DNA from 3 places in the Glacieibacterium megasporae genome. Region 2 is predicted to be linked to each of the others. Evidence: riboswitches for the same ligand, from Rfam matches in the RefSeq annotation. Region 2 holds a riboswitch; each other region holds the start of a gene.
The links. A riboswitch is a leader RNA that binds a small molecule or an ion and turns the genes downstream of it on or off. The one in region 2 is predicted to bind cobalamin.
Positions count from the first base shown of each region.

Region 1 (4,208 bases), 1.1 Mb from region 2:
CGGCGCGACATGCGACCCGGTGATGACGAGGTCGGGGGCGAGCGCGACGACCTCCTCGGCGGTCCCCGACGTCGCCTTGAAGCGGCGGGCGAGGGCGAGCGGGATCGAAGTCGCCTCGGGGTCCTGCGAATAATGGCTGATCCCCGCGATCTGCACGGGGTCGGCGACCTGCATCAGCACCGCGTCGACGCACGGGTTGAGCGAGACGATCCGGGGACCGGAGGTCGCTGCGGCGAGCGCGAGGGCGAGCACGCCGATCAATATTCGACGCCCTTCTGCGCCTTGAAGCCTGCCTTGAACGGATGCTTGACCTCCTCGAACTCGGTGACGAGGTCGGCGAGCTCGATCAGCTCGGGCTTCGCATTTCGCCCGGTGATGCAGATATGCTTGGTCAGCGGGCGGTCGCGCAAGAAATCGACGATCTCGGCGATCGGCAGCGTGTCGTGGCGCAGGACGATATTGAGCTCGTCGAGAATGACGAACTCGTACGACGGATCGAGGATCAGCTCCTTCGACCGCTCCCACGCCGCGCGCGCGGCGGCGATGTCGCGGGCGCGGTCCTGCGTGTCCCAGGTGAAGCCCTCGCCCATCACTTCGAAGGTCAGCAGGTCGGGATAGGCGTGGAAAAAGGTCTTTTCGCCGGTCTCCCAGCCGCCCTTCACATATTGGACGATGCCGACCTTCATCCCCCAGCCGAGGCTGCGGATCGCCATACCGAACGCCGACGACGACTTTCCCTTGCCGTTGCCGGTGTGGACGATGAGCAGGCCGCGTTCGAGCGTCCGCCGCTCCTGCATCCGCGCGCGGGCCGCCTGGACCCGCGCCATCCGCGCATTGTGGCGGGCATGATCCTCGGGCGTCTCGGTCACGACGGCTTCTCCTGCAAGGTAATTGCAACGTCACGCCACCGGACCCGCCGACCTGCACTCAGAGCATGATCGGCGAGTCCGGTCATCGCTTTAGTAGCTCAGCCGGATACCGCCGTACGCCGCGCGCCCGGTCGTCCCATAACCGTAGGTCGTCTCATACTTCTCGTCGAACAGGTTCTCGACGCGCGCGGTGACCGCGATCTGCTTCGTCAGCGGATACGCCGCGCGGAGGTCGGCGACGACATAACCCTGCAGCCGCCGCGTGTTCGACGCATTGTCGAAGCTGCGCCCGACGTGGGTGACCGTCGCGCCGGTGTCGAGCCCGAAGCTCCAATGGTAGTCGAGCAGGACATTGACGGTCTGGCTCGGCCGCCGGAGCAACTGCTTGCCGAAGTTGACGTCGCCGGGCGAGCGGTTCTCGGCATCGAGCGAGGTATAATTTGCCTGGAGCGTCAGCGCGTCGATCGGTCGGACCAACAATGTCAGCTCGACGCCCTTGCTCACCGCCCGCGCGACATTGTCGTACGTCCCGAACGGGCGGTTGACGCAGATCCCGGTCAGCGGCGTGTTGCACGAGATGAAGTTGATCAGGTCCTTGCTGGTGCGGCTGAAGTAGGTCGCGCTCGCCTCGATCCGTCCTTCAAGGCCGCGCTGGGTGACCCCGGCGTCCCAGCCGCGCGAGCGTTCGGGGCGGAGCAGCTGGTTCCCGTATTCACTCTGCAACTGGTAGAGCGACGGCACCTTGAACCCCTCGCTATAGCTCGCGCGGAAGGTCGTGCCGCCGTCGTTCGGGGTGTAGACGCCGCTGCCTGCGAGCGTCGTCGTCCCGCCGAAGCGGCTGTGGCTATCGTAGCGCGCGCCGCCGGTTGCGGTAAGGCCGGTGATGGGCGTCACGACGACCTGGCCGTAGCCGCTGGTCAACGTCTGCGTCCCGATCGTCACCGGTCCGCCGAAGCTCGACGTCGTGAAGTGCGAACGTTCGCGCTCGGCCCCGAAGGTCGCATCGACGCCGGTGACGATGTTGGCGACGCCCTGGTATTCGAAGCGCTCGTTGCGCCCATTACCGGCGAAGGTCTCGGCGTTGGCGGCCGTCCCGTCATAATTGTGACGGCGGGTGTCGGTGATCGCGAAGCCGAGCCGGTTGTGGAGCCGCCCGTCGAACAGCGCGGCGTTGATCCCGGTATAGCCGACGATCTCGCGCGTCGTGCCATAGTCGGTGGTGTCGCCCAGGCTGAAATTCGGCGGCGGAAAGCCATCGAACCCAACGCGGCTATCCGAATACCAGCCGCGAAGGTCGACCGACACGTTGTCGTTCAGTGCAAGGTTCAAGTTGGCGTTCGCGCCGTAGTTGCGATAGCCATCCTTCTCCTTGCCGCCCTTGCGCTCGTCGAACGCCGAGATGCCGTCGGTGCGGAAATAGCCGCCGCCGAAGCTCGCCGACAGCGGACCGAACTTGTCCGAGACGTTGGCGACGCCCTGCCCGGTGTTGCGGTAGCCGTATTCGCCGCGCGCGTTGATGTGGAGATCGTCGGTCGGCGGGACGGTGATCAAATTGACGACGCCGCCGATCGCCTGGCTGCCCCACAGCACCGAACTCGGGCCGCGCAGGATTTCGACGCGGGCGATGTTGCCGACGAGAAGGTTGCCGAAGTTAAAGCCGCCGCCGGGAGCCGACGGGTCGTTGAGCTTGATGCCGTCGATCAGCGCGACGGTCTGGTCGCTTTCAGCGCCGCGGATGAACACCGACGTCGCGGTGCCGATGCCGCCGTTGCGGGCAAAGCTGACCCCCGGAACGGTGCGGAGCAGATCGACGACCGTGTTGTCCTGGCGGCGGGCGATCTCGGCGGCGTCGATGACGGTGATCGACTGGCCGACCCGCGACAGCGGCTCGGGCGTGCGGTCGGCGGTGACGACGATCGTATCGGGCGCATCGTCGGCGCGGGCGGCGGCGGTCAGGACGAGGCCGGTGGAGGCGAGTAGAATATGAAATGAGCGCATTGGTATCCCCTTGATCGACAACAAGGGGCCGCATGCACCGGTGGCACGCATCAGCATTCGCGAAGACACGGGAGCTTTCCCGCGCGCACGACCCCGACGACGTCGACACGCGAGGATTTCACCTCGATCGCTTGGAACACCCCGTCCACGCGAAGGTACGACCGCGACAGGCAGGTCTCCTGGCTCCCGGGTCAGCACCTTCATCCCGCCTTCCCGGAGCGTAAACTCCAGTGGCACTTGGGCGAAGGCTCGCCGGTTACAGTTGCGGGCACAGCCCCGGATTACAGACCGACTGTCTGCTTCCGGGTTCCCTTTTCATCCCATCTCTGGGAACCTGTCACGATCGACGCCTTATCGGCGCGCGGCGGCGGGGGCAAGCAAGTTTGACCGAGACACGATCGACCTTGTTCATCGGCGGCGCGCGTTCGGGCAAGAGCCGGCTGGCACAACGCGCGGCCGAATCCTCCGGCGGCGAGCTCGTCTTCATCGCCACCGCGCAGGCGTTCGACGACGAGATGCGCGACCGCATCGCCCGCCATCGCAGCGACCGCGATGCCCGCTGGCGCACGGTCGAAAGCCCGCTCGACCTCCCCGAGGCAATCGTCCGCGAGGCGAGTGCCGGTCGCACGCTTCTGGTCGATTGCCTGACCTTGTGGGCAAGCAACACCATGCTTGCCGGGGTCGACGCCGACGCGGCAGGCGCTGAGCTTGTCGCGGCAATCGCGTCCTCCGCAGGGATCATCGTCCTCGTCACCAACGAAGTCGGCTGGGGAATCGTCCCCGACAACGCGCTTGCACGGCAGTTCCGCGACGTCGCCGGGCGACTGAACCAGCAAGTCGCCGCCGCTGTCGACGATGTCCGGCTGGTCGTCGCCGGGATCGCGATGCGACTGAAATAGCGGCGCGACAGACCACGCTTTCACCCGCGCGCGGCCATGCTATACCCCGCCCCGTGACCACCGCCCGCCGTCTCCGCACCGCCGCAATCATTCTCGGCGTGCTCGTCCTGCTCGGCGCGGCTGCCGCGGTCGGACTGTATGCGTGGGTGACGACCGGGCTGCCCGATGCGTCGAAACTCGCCGAATACGCCGCGCCGCTGCCGTCGACCGTGCGCGGCAACGACGGCACGATCCTAACGAGCTTCAGCCGCGAGCGTCGCCTGTACCTGAGCTACGACGAACTGCCGCCGCGGCTGGTCCAGGCGTATATCTCGGCCGAGGACAAGGACTTCTTCCACCACGGCGGAATCGACTTCCTCGGCATCGCCCGCGCCGCATGGACCAACCTCGGCTCGTCGGGCCGGCCCAAGGGCGCCTCGACGATCACCCAGCAGGTGGCGAA
Region 1 covers NZ_CP081848.1:1,188,624-1,192,831, reverse strand. The annotation lists gene KTC28_RS05535 (ABC transporter substrate-binding protein) at 1-252, opposite strand, end outside; gene cobO (cob(I)yrinic acid a,c-diamide adenosyltransferase) at 258-869, opposite strand; gene KTC28_RS05525 (TonB-dependent receptor plug domain-containing protein) at 960-2,867, opposite strand; cobalamin riboswitch at 3,020-3,220, opposite strand; gene cobU (bifunctional adenosylcobinamide kinase/adenosylcobinamide-phosphate guanylyltransferase) at 3,251-3,766, shown strand; gene KTC28_RS05515 (penicillin-binding protein 1A) at 3,820-4,208, shown strand, end outside.
Region 1: another riboswitch for cobalamin. It lies ahead of KTC28_RS05525 (TonB-dependent receptor plug domain-containing protein); the one in region 2 lies ahead of KTC28_RS11030 (DUF1852 domain-containing protein).

Region 2 (4,208 bases):
TCGCCTGCGCCTTCACCTATGTGTTCATCGAGCAGGGGATCGGCACCTGGCTGCCGACGTTCAACAACGAGGTCCTGGGCCTTTCGCAGGCGACCAGCGTCATCGCCGGCAGCGTCTATGCTGCATCGATTGCAGCCGGGCGCCTCGTCAGCGGGGTTCTGATGCGCCGCGTCAACTGGTACCCGATCCTGATCATCTGCCTTGTGGTGGTGGCGGGTGCGGTATTGGCAATCGGTGCATTGAGCAGCGTCAGCGCAGCGACAACGCCGATCACCGATTGGACGAAAGCGCCGCTCGCCGCATATCTTTTCCTCGTGGTCGGCTTCTGCCTCGCGCCGGTTTACCCGACGATCGTCTCGGTCCTGCTGTCCGCCAGCCCAAAATCGCGGCATACCGAGTTGATGGGCTTGGTGGTGATGTTTTCGGCGTTGGGTGGAACCGCAGGCTCGCGGCTCACCGCCATATTATTCGCGAGCACCAGCGGCGCCATCGCCTTTTCGCTCATGGCGATCCCGGCCGGATTGTTATTGGCTGGCCTCACGCTTCTACGACGCCAATGGGTCCGCACGCGCGTGCCAGAATGATACCGACAAACGCGCAACGGTCGTTCAGATCCGGTCCCCTTCCCGGCGTCGATAGCACCGCCGCCAGCTTGCGCCAGCCACACCACCAAAGCCGCGTGCTCGCATCGCTTCCGGAAGAAGCGCCACGATGCCGATGATCTCGATCTCGATCGTTCAGAGTCCTCCCGTTTTTCTCAACCTTCCCGCTAGTATCGTTTGCGCTGAACGGCTGATCCGACAGGCGGCGAGCAACGGGGCCGACGTCATCGTTTTCCGGAAGCATGGCTTCCCGGCTATCCTGTATGGCTCGATGACGCCCCCGGGTCGGCGCTTTTTGGCCACAAGCCCGCCGAGGCACTATTTCGCGTCCTGTTGCACAATTGTCCCGAGCTCGAGGGGCGTGAAATCGCGCATCTGGCCGCCCTCTCCGCTGAACTTTCGGTCGAGATCGTGATGGGCATTCAGGAGCGGCGCGGCTCGAGCATATTCAACACCGTCGTGCGCCTGACCCCGGGGAGGCGCGACATCCACCGCAAGATCATGCCGACCCACAACGAGCGGCTGATCTGGGCCGCAGCAGACGGCAGCACCCTCGGACCCTGGCCGGGAAAATATGGTCCTGTCGGCGCCCTCATCTGCTGGGAGCACTGGATGCCGCTCGCTCGCGCAGCGCGGCACCAACATGGTGAAGTTCTTCACTTCGCGCTCTGGCCTGCCGTCACCGAACTTCACCTCCTCGCCAGCCGGCACTATGCCTTCGAAGGCCAGTGCTTCGTCGCTGCTGCCGGCACCGTCCTTACTCGATCGCAGGTGCTTGATGGCTTCGACAGCCTCGAAGCCGATGAGCCCGCCGCTCGCGCTATGCTCGAAGCAATCCCAGCCGAGCGCGAGCTGCTCAAATCGGGCGGAAGCGCGATCGTTGGTCCCGACGCGACGATCATTGCTGCCGCCGGACAAGACGACACGCTGACCCTGAACGCGGTTATCGATACCGATATCGTCGCGGAAGGTCGGCTTTATCTCGACACCGCCGGCCACTATTCCCGTCCTGATATCTTCGAACTCCAGATCGACATGCGAGAGCGGCCGGGACTGCGGACGCTTACCTGAACGCCACCGAGACGCGGCGATCGCAGAACTTTGCCGCATTCGTTGATCTACAACTCGCCATTTTCAACGTGATTGTCCGCTTTCTGAAAGCTGCCAGTCATTCACTATCCAGCGACGTCGATAATAGGTCGGGGCGAGACAACCTAGATCACCGTCATGTCGAACCACATGTGCGTCTCATAACGATATAAAGATGTCTTTATATGCCTGTTGACACGTATGGCCATTGGGTGTGTAACCGACCTGTCGAGGTTCCCCGTTTCCGACTCAGAGATGAGCCGGGCGACGGGGCTAAGACGGGAAGCCGGTGGCGCTCGTAGAGCGGAATCCGGCGCTGCCCCCGCAACTGTAAGCGGCGAGCGGCGGCTCCATTTCGTGTCACTGGCACCCGCAAGGGTGCTGGGAAGGCCGGGACCGTCGCATTGACCCGTAAGTCAGTAGACCTGCCTCCGACGCGATACGTTCCTCGGACGGGGGTTCCTCCGGTGGATCGCGCTTGACTCAAGGGCTGGGGCTTCGGCGCCGGCTTGCCGGTCCTGTGCGCTCTTCCTTCGGCCCTCTCGTCCGGCAAAAGCAGGTGACCGGTCGATGCCTACAATCTTTGCCTTTTCGATAAATCGCATTGCGTTCGACGAGAATTACCGTCCCGCCGACAATACCCGCATCACAACCAACTTCGCCAATCTGGCAAGGGGCGAGAGCCGGCGGGAAAATTTGCGCAATACCCTGCGCATGATCGACAATCGCTTCAATTCACTCGCGCACTGGGACAATCCGAGGGGCGATCGTTACACGGTCGAGCTCGAGATTGTCTCGGTCGAGTTGCGTATCGATGCCGAAGGACGTGACGACGTCTTCCCGCTGATCGAAATCCTTCAGACAAAGATCGTTGATCGAAAGACCGAGGAGCGGATCGACGGCATCGTCGGCAATAACTTCTCGTCCTATGTGCGCGATTATGACTTCAATGTTCTGCTGTCGGAGCACCTGAAGACGCACCCCGGATCTGGCGATCCGCAAGGTTTCGGCGACCTGCATGGCAATTTATTCAAGCACTTTTTGAGTTCGAGCGACTATCGGGAAAATTTCTGCAAGCCGCCGGTCATCTGTCTGAGCGTGTCGAGCAGCAAGACCTATCACCGGACCACGAACAAGCACCCCATACTGGGTTTCGAATATCGTAACGACGAGTTTTCAGCCACCGACGCATATTTCGCCAAGATGGGGATGAAAGTTCGCTATTTCATGCCCCCGAACAGCGTCGCGCCGTTCGCCTTTTACCATCTTGGCGACCTGATTGGTGACTACACCAATCTTGAGCTGGTCAGCACGATCAGTGTGATGGAGACTTTCCAGAAGATCTATCGGCCTGAAATTTACAACGCCAACTCTGCAGCCGCAGAACGCTATCAGCCAAGTCTTAAGTACCAGGACTTTTCGCTGACTCGCATCGTCTACGATCGTGAAGAACGCAGCAGACTAGCTGTCGAGCAGGGCAGGTTCACCGAGGAACGCCTGATCAAGCCCTATCAGACCGCACTCGAGCAATGGTCCGCAAGTCTCACGCTCTGATTCATCAAGACATAAGGCCGCTACCATGAACACATTGCTACCTACTTCGACTGCCGGCAGCTTGCCCAAGCCCGTCTGGCTTGCGCAACCCGGGACGCTTTGGTCGCCGTGGAAGTTAGATGGCAAAGATCTGGTCGATGGCAAACAAGACGCTTTGCGTCTGTCATTGGACGATCAACGGCAGGCCGGCATCGATATCGTCAGTGACGGCGAACAGACGCGCCAGCATTTCGTCACGACGTTTATCGAGCATCTCAACGGGGTTGATTTTGAGACGCGGAAGACTGTCAGGATCCGCGATCGATACGACGCTAGCGTGCCGACGGTGGTCGGCACCGTCGAACGCAAAAATCCGGTTTTTATCGAAGATGCTAAATTTCTGCGCCGGCAAACCGGGCAGCCGATAAAATGGGCGTTGCCCGGACCGATGACGATGATCGATACTCTCTATGATGACCATTATCAGAGCCGCGAGAAGCTGGCGTGGGAGTTCGCCAAGATCCTCAATCAAGAAGCCAGGGAACTCGAAGCCGCCGGCGTGAATATCATCCAGTTCGACGAACCGGCATTCAACGTCTTCTTCGACGAAGTGAATGACTGGGGCGTTGCGACTCTGGAAAGGGCGGCTGAGGGGCTTAAGTGCGAGACGGCCGTTCACATCTGCTACGGCTACGGGATCAAGGCCAACACCGACTGGAAGAAGACTTTAGGATCCGAGTGGCGGCAATATGAGAAGGCCTTTCCCAAGCTGAAGGAATCCAGCATCGATATCATCTCGCTGGAATGCCAGAATTCGCACGTTCCGATGGACCTGATCGAACTCATTCGCGGCAAGAAGGTGATGGTCGGCGCCATCGACGTGGCGACCGACAGCATCGAAACGCCTGAGCAAGTGGCCGACACGCTGCGACAGGCCCTAAAGTTTGTCGATGCCGACAAGCTCTATCCGTCGACGAACTGCGG
Region 2 covers NZ_CP081848.1:2,328,764-2,332,971, reverse strand. The annotation lists gene KTC28_RS11040 (MFS transporter) at 1-584, shown strand, start outside; partial or broken gene KTC28_RS11035 (nitrilase-related carbon-nitrogen hydrolase) at 894-1,673, shown strand; cobalamin riboswitch at 1,907-2,138, shown strand; gene KTC28_RS11030 (DUF1852 domain-containing protein) at 2,262-3,245, shown strand; gene KTC28_RS11025 (methionine synthase) at 3,271-4,208, shown strand, end outside.

Region 3 (4,208 bases), 2.0 Mb from region 2:
CGCCGTGGTCGTATCGCGCGAGCTACGGAATAGCTGATAGATCAGGTATCAGATGTCGGTCGCTCGGCACGCGTACGATCTATCTCATCGGGTGTTAAATGTGCCGCAAGAAGTAGTCTAAACGTTTCCAGGCGTGCGGTCCTCGGAATGTCTCGTACGAGATGATCGTCCTTTCAGAGTGAAACCGACGTACGTCGCAAAAACGAATGGGCGACTTCATTAGTGGAGACGCGGCGACGGAATTGCACGCGCCATTGCGACGTCCGTTGCAAATGGCATGGACGGGCATGCAGCGGCGAACGCGGGGGCTTCGCAATGGCGGATCAGGGGGTCTCGCGAATTCGAATTGCGTCTTTTGCGGGTCGGGCAGACCGCATTTCGCTTGTCCCACCTTGTCGTACTAGCGGTAGATGGTAAGTTGATTTCATGACCGGGGCAGAATTCGAAGCATGCCGGCTTCAGGATCGGCGCGAGGGATCGCCTTCGTGCGTCCTCCTTGCACGCGGCACGTTTGTCGCTCTCCGCGGCATCGAGGGCGATGATGCACTTTGCGAGCACGGCATAAAGATACCGCTTGCCCGACTGGTACGGGTAGGCTCGACTTTCGTCGAGCGTCCCACATCCCGATCGACGCGAGATCGGGCGAACGCATAAGGAGGTTGGCCTGACCCCACTCGTTGAACGGATCTGCTCATTCGTGTTGCGCGTATTCGTTGCGTTCCATCGCAGTCTCGTAACAGCTCATGACAGCCTTCTCGATTGTGCTGTTCGCGACGGTCATGGCGGCCGAGGGCAAGCCTGTCGTAACATGGGGAACGACCCGTGCGGCCATTCTCCGCTCACTTGTTGCGGGGGCCCGCGGCCGAGCATTTCCCAAGCCCCGCGCCTCATACCGCCCTTCACCGTCATGACCGTCGACGGCGGGATCGTGTCTCAAAGCGTTGCGTGCGCGACGATCGCCGCTGCTAACGGACAAGCTGATCGTAGTAATGTGGAATGTCGGCCACCGAACCGCCGCCGCCGACCGTAGTGACGGAGCTGGTTGATGGACTCCCCTAGCTTCTGGACCGAAGAACTTGTCCTGTCGGCCTCGGACCTCATCGGAGCCGAGGCCGACGCCGTCTTCGACGAAGCCGAAACCGCATTTCTGGCTGGCGACCGCGCGGCTTGGCATCGGGCTTTGGAACGCTACCTCCATCTGATACTGGCGCATGCACGCCTCTTCGATGGTCAAGACCACCTGCAGTAACGGGCGTTGATAATCACGCTGACAGACTGGATGTCGTTTCGATCTCGGCGTCCATGAAGACCTAAAAGGGCCAGCCGGCTCTTGCCCGAACGCGCGCCGCCGATGAACAAGGTCGATCGTGTCTCGGTCAATCTCGCTTGCCCCCGCCGCCGCACGCCGATAAGGCGTCGATCGTGACAGGTTCCCAGAGATGGGATGAAAAGGGAACCCGGAAGCAGACAGTCGGTCTGTAATCCGGGGCTGTGCCCGCAACTGTAACCGGCGAGCCTTCGCCCAATTGCCACTGGGGTTTACCCCCCCGGGAAGGCGGGATGAAGGTGCTGACCCGGGAGCCAGGAGACCTGCCTGTCGCGGTCGTACCTTCGCGCGGACGGGGTGTTCCGGGCGATCGAGGTGAACCCCTCGCGTGTCGACGTCGTCGGGGTCGTGCGCGCGGGTGAATTCCCGTGTCTTCGCGAATGCTGATGCGCCACCGGTGCATGCGGCCCCTTGTTGTTGACCAAGGGAACCGCCATGCGCTTACTTTACATCTCAATCGCCACCACCGGCCTCGTCCTCACCGCCTCAGCGCGCGCCGACGACGCCCCCGATACCATCGTCGTCACCGCCGACCGGACCCCCGAGCCGCTGTCGCGGGTCGGCCAGTCGATCACCGTCATCGACGCCGCCGAGATCGCGCGCCGCCAGGACAACACGGTCGTCGACTTGCTCCGCACCGTGCCGGGCGTCAGCTTCGCCCGCAACGGCGGCATCGGCACCCAGACCTCGGTTTTCATCCGCGGCGCCGAGAGCGACCAGACCGTCGCGCTGATCGACGGCATCAAGCTGAACGACCCGTCCGCCCCCGGCGGCGGCTTCAACTTCGGCAACCTTCTCGTCGGCAATATCGCCCGCGTCGAAATCCTGCGTGGCCCGAGTTCGGTGCTGTGGGGCAGCCAGGCGATCGGCGGCGTCGTCAATTTGATCACCGTCCCGCCGACCGACGACCTCCACGTCAATGCGCGCGGTGAATACGGCTACCGCAACACCGGGCAGGGCGTCGCCAACGTCTCGGACAAATTCGGTCCGTTGTCGGTAAGCGTCGGCGGCGGCTATTTCCGCACCGACGGCATCTCGGCGTTCGACGAGCGCCGGGGCGGCACGGAGAAGGACGGCTATCGCAACTATGGCGCGAACGCCAACTTGAACCTTGCGCTGAACGACAACGTGTCGGTCGACCTGCGCGGCTGGTATTCGGACAGCCGCGCCGGGTTCGACGGCCTCGTGCCCCCCAACTACGGCCTCGGCGATACGACCGACTATGGCACGACGCGCGAGATCGTCGGCTATACCGGGATCAACGCCGCGCTGTTCGACGGGCGGCTCCACAACCGGCTCGGCTTCGCGATTACCGACACGCGCCGCCACAATTATGACGGGACGACCGCCAACGCCGAGACCTTCGCCGGCAACGGGCGCAACGAGCGCTTCGAATACCAGGGCGTCGCGAACATCATCACCGGCGTCGACGCGACCTTCGGGGCCGAGCGCGAACGTTCGCACTTCACGACGTCGAGCTTCGGCGGACCGGTGACGATCGGGACGCAGACGTTGACCAGCGGCTACGGCCAGGTCGTCGTCACGCCCATCACCGGCTTCACCGCGACCGGTGGCGCGCGCTACGACAGCCACAGCCGCTTCGGCGGGACGACGACGCTCGCGGGCAGCGGCGTCTACACCCCGAACAATGGCGGCACGACCTTCCGCGCGAGCTACAGCGAGGGGTTCAAGGTGCCGTCGCTCTACCAGCTACAGAGCGAATACGGGAACCAGCTGCTCCGCCCCGAACGCTCGCGCGGCTGGGACGCCGGGGTCACCCAGCGCGGCCTTGAAGGACGGATCGAGGCGAGCGCGACCTACTTCAGCCGCACCAGCAAGGATCTGATCAACTTCATCTCGTGCAATACGCCGCTGACCGGGATCTGCGTCAATCGCCCGAACGGCACCTACGACAATGTCGCGCGGGCGGTGAGCAAGGGCGTCGAGCTGACGCTGCTCGTCCGCCCGATCGATGCGCTGACGCTGCAGGCGAACTACACCTCGCTCGACGCCGAGAACCGCTCGCCCGGCGACGTCAACTTCGGCAAGCAGTTGCTCCGGCGGCCGAGCCAGACCGTCAATGCCCTGCTCGACTATCACTGGAGCTTCGGGCTCGACACCGGCGCGACGGTCACCCACGTCGGACGCAGCTTCGACAATGCGTCGAACACCCGGCGGCTGCAGGGTTATGTCGTCGCCGACCTCCGCGCGGCGTATCCGCTGACGAAGCAGATCGCGGTCACCGCGCGCGTCGAGAACCTGTTCGACGAGAAGTATGAGACGACCTACGGTTACGGGACGTTCGGGCGCGCGGCCTATGGCGGCGTTCGCTTGAGCTATTAGCCCATGACCACCGCGCTCGCCTCGATCGATCCGTTCCGTGGGCACAGTTGGCGGATCGACCTCGCACGGCGAATGTTCTCCGAACCGTAATCCGCGTGGATCGACCCGCCGACGGGAATAATCACCGTAGTCGTAGAAGAATGCGGTGATCGCCTACGATCGGCGGCGGTTGGCGTCTCGAGAGGCATCGCGCGCGCTGAAACGTCCGACCGCCGGAACTTTCGGTGTCGACGATTCGGAGCAAGTCGTGGCCGTTCCCAGAAGCGAACCCGGGCTCCCGTTGCTCGCTGCGGTACTCGCGCCGCCGCGGTGCCCGTCGTCCGGCCCGACTACCGTAAGCATCTGACGGCGCTGAGCGATGCAGAGGTCGCTTCACTCCCGGACGTCCATGCGGGCACCGACGATGTCTTGTGGTGACTCTTCCGAACAATTCCGACAGGCATCGTTCAATTGCGAATGCCTGCGATCCCTAGCCGCGAAGTCGAGTCGCGTAATCGTCGAGGAGGCCTTTATCTGTGGAACGCGCGCCTCGCCAAGG
Region 3 covers NZ_CP081848.1:347,780-351,987, reverse strand. The annotation lists gene KTC28_RS01690 (hypothetical protein) at 1,046-1,249, shown strand; cobalamin riboswitch at 1,411-1,612, shown strand; gene KTC28_RS01685 (TonB-dependent receptor plug domain-containing protein) at 1,763-3,670, shown strand; gene KTC28_RS01680 (hypothetical protein) at 4,127-4,208, shown strand, end outside.
Region 3: another riboswitch for cobalamin. It lies ahead of KTC28_RS01685 (TonB-dependent receptor plug domain-containing protein); the one in region 2 lies ahead of KTC28_RS11030 (DUF1852 domain-containing protein).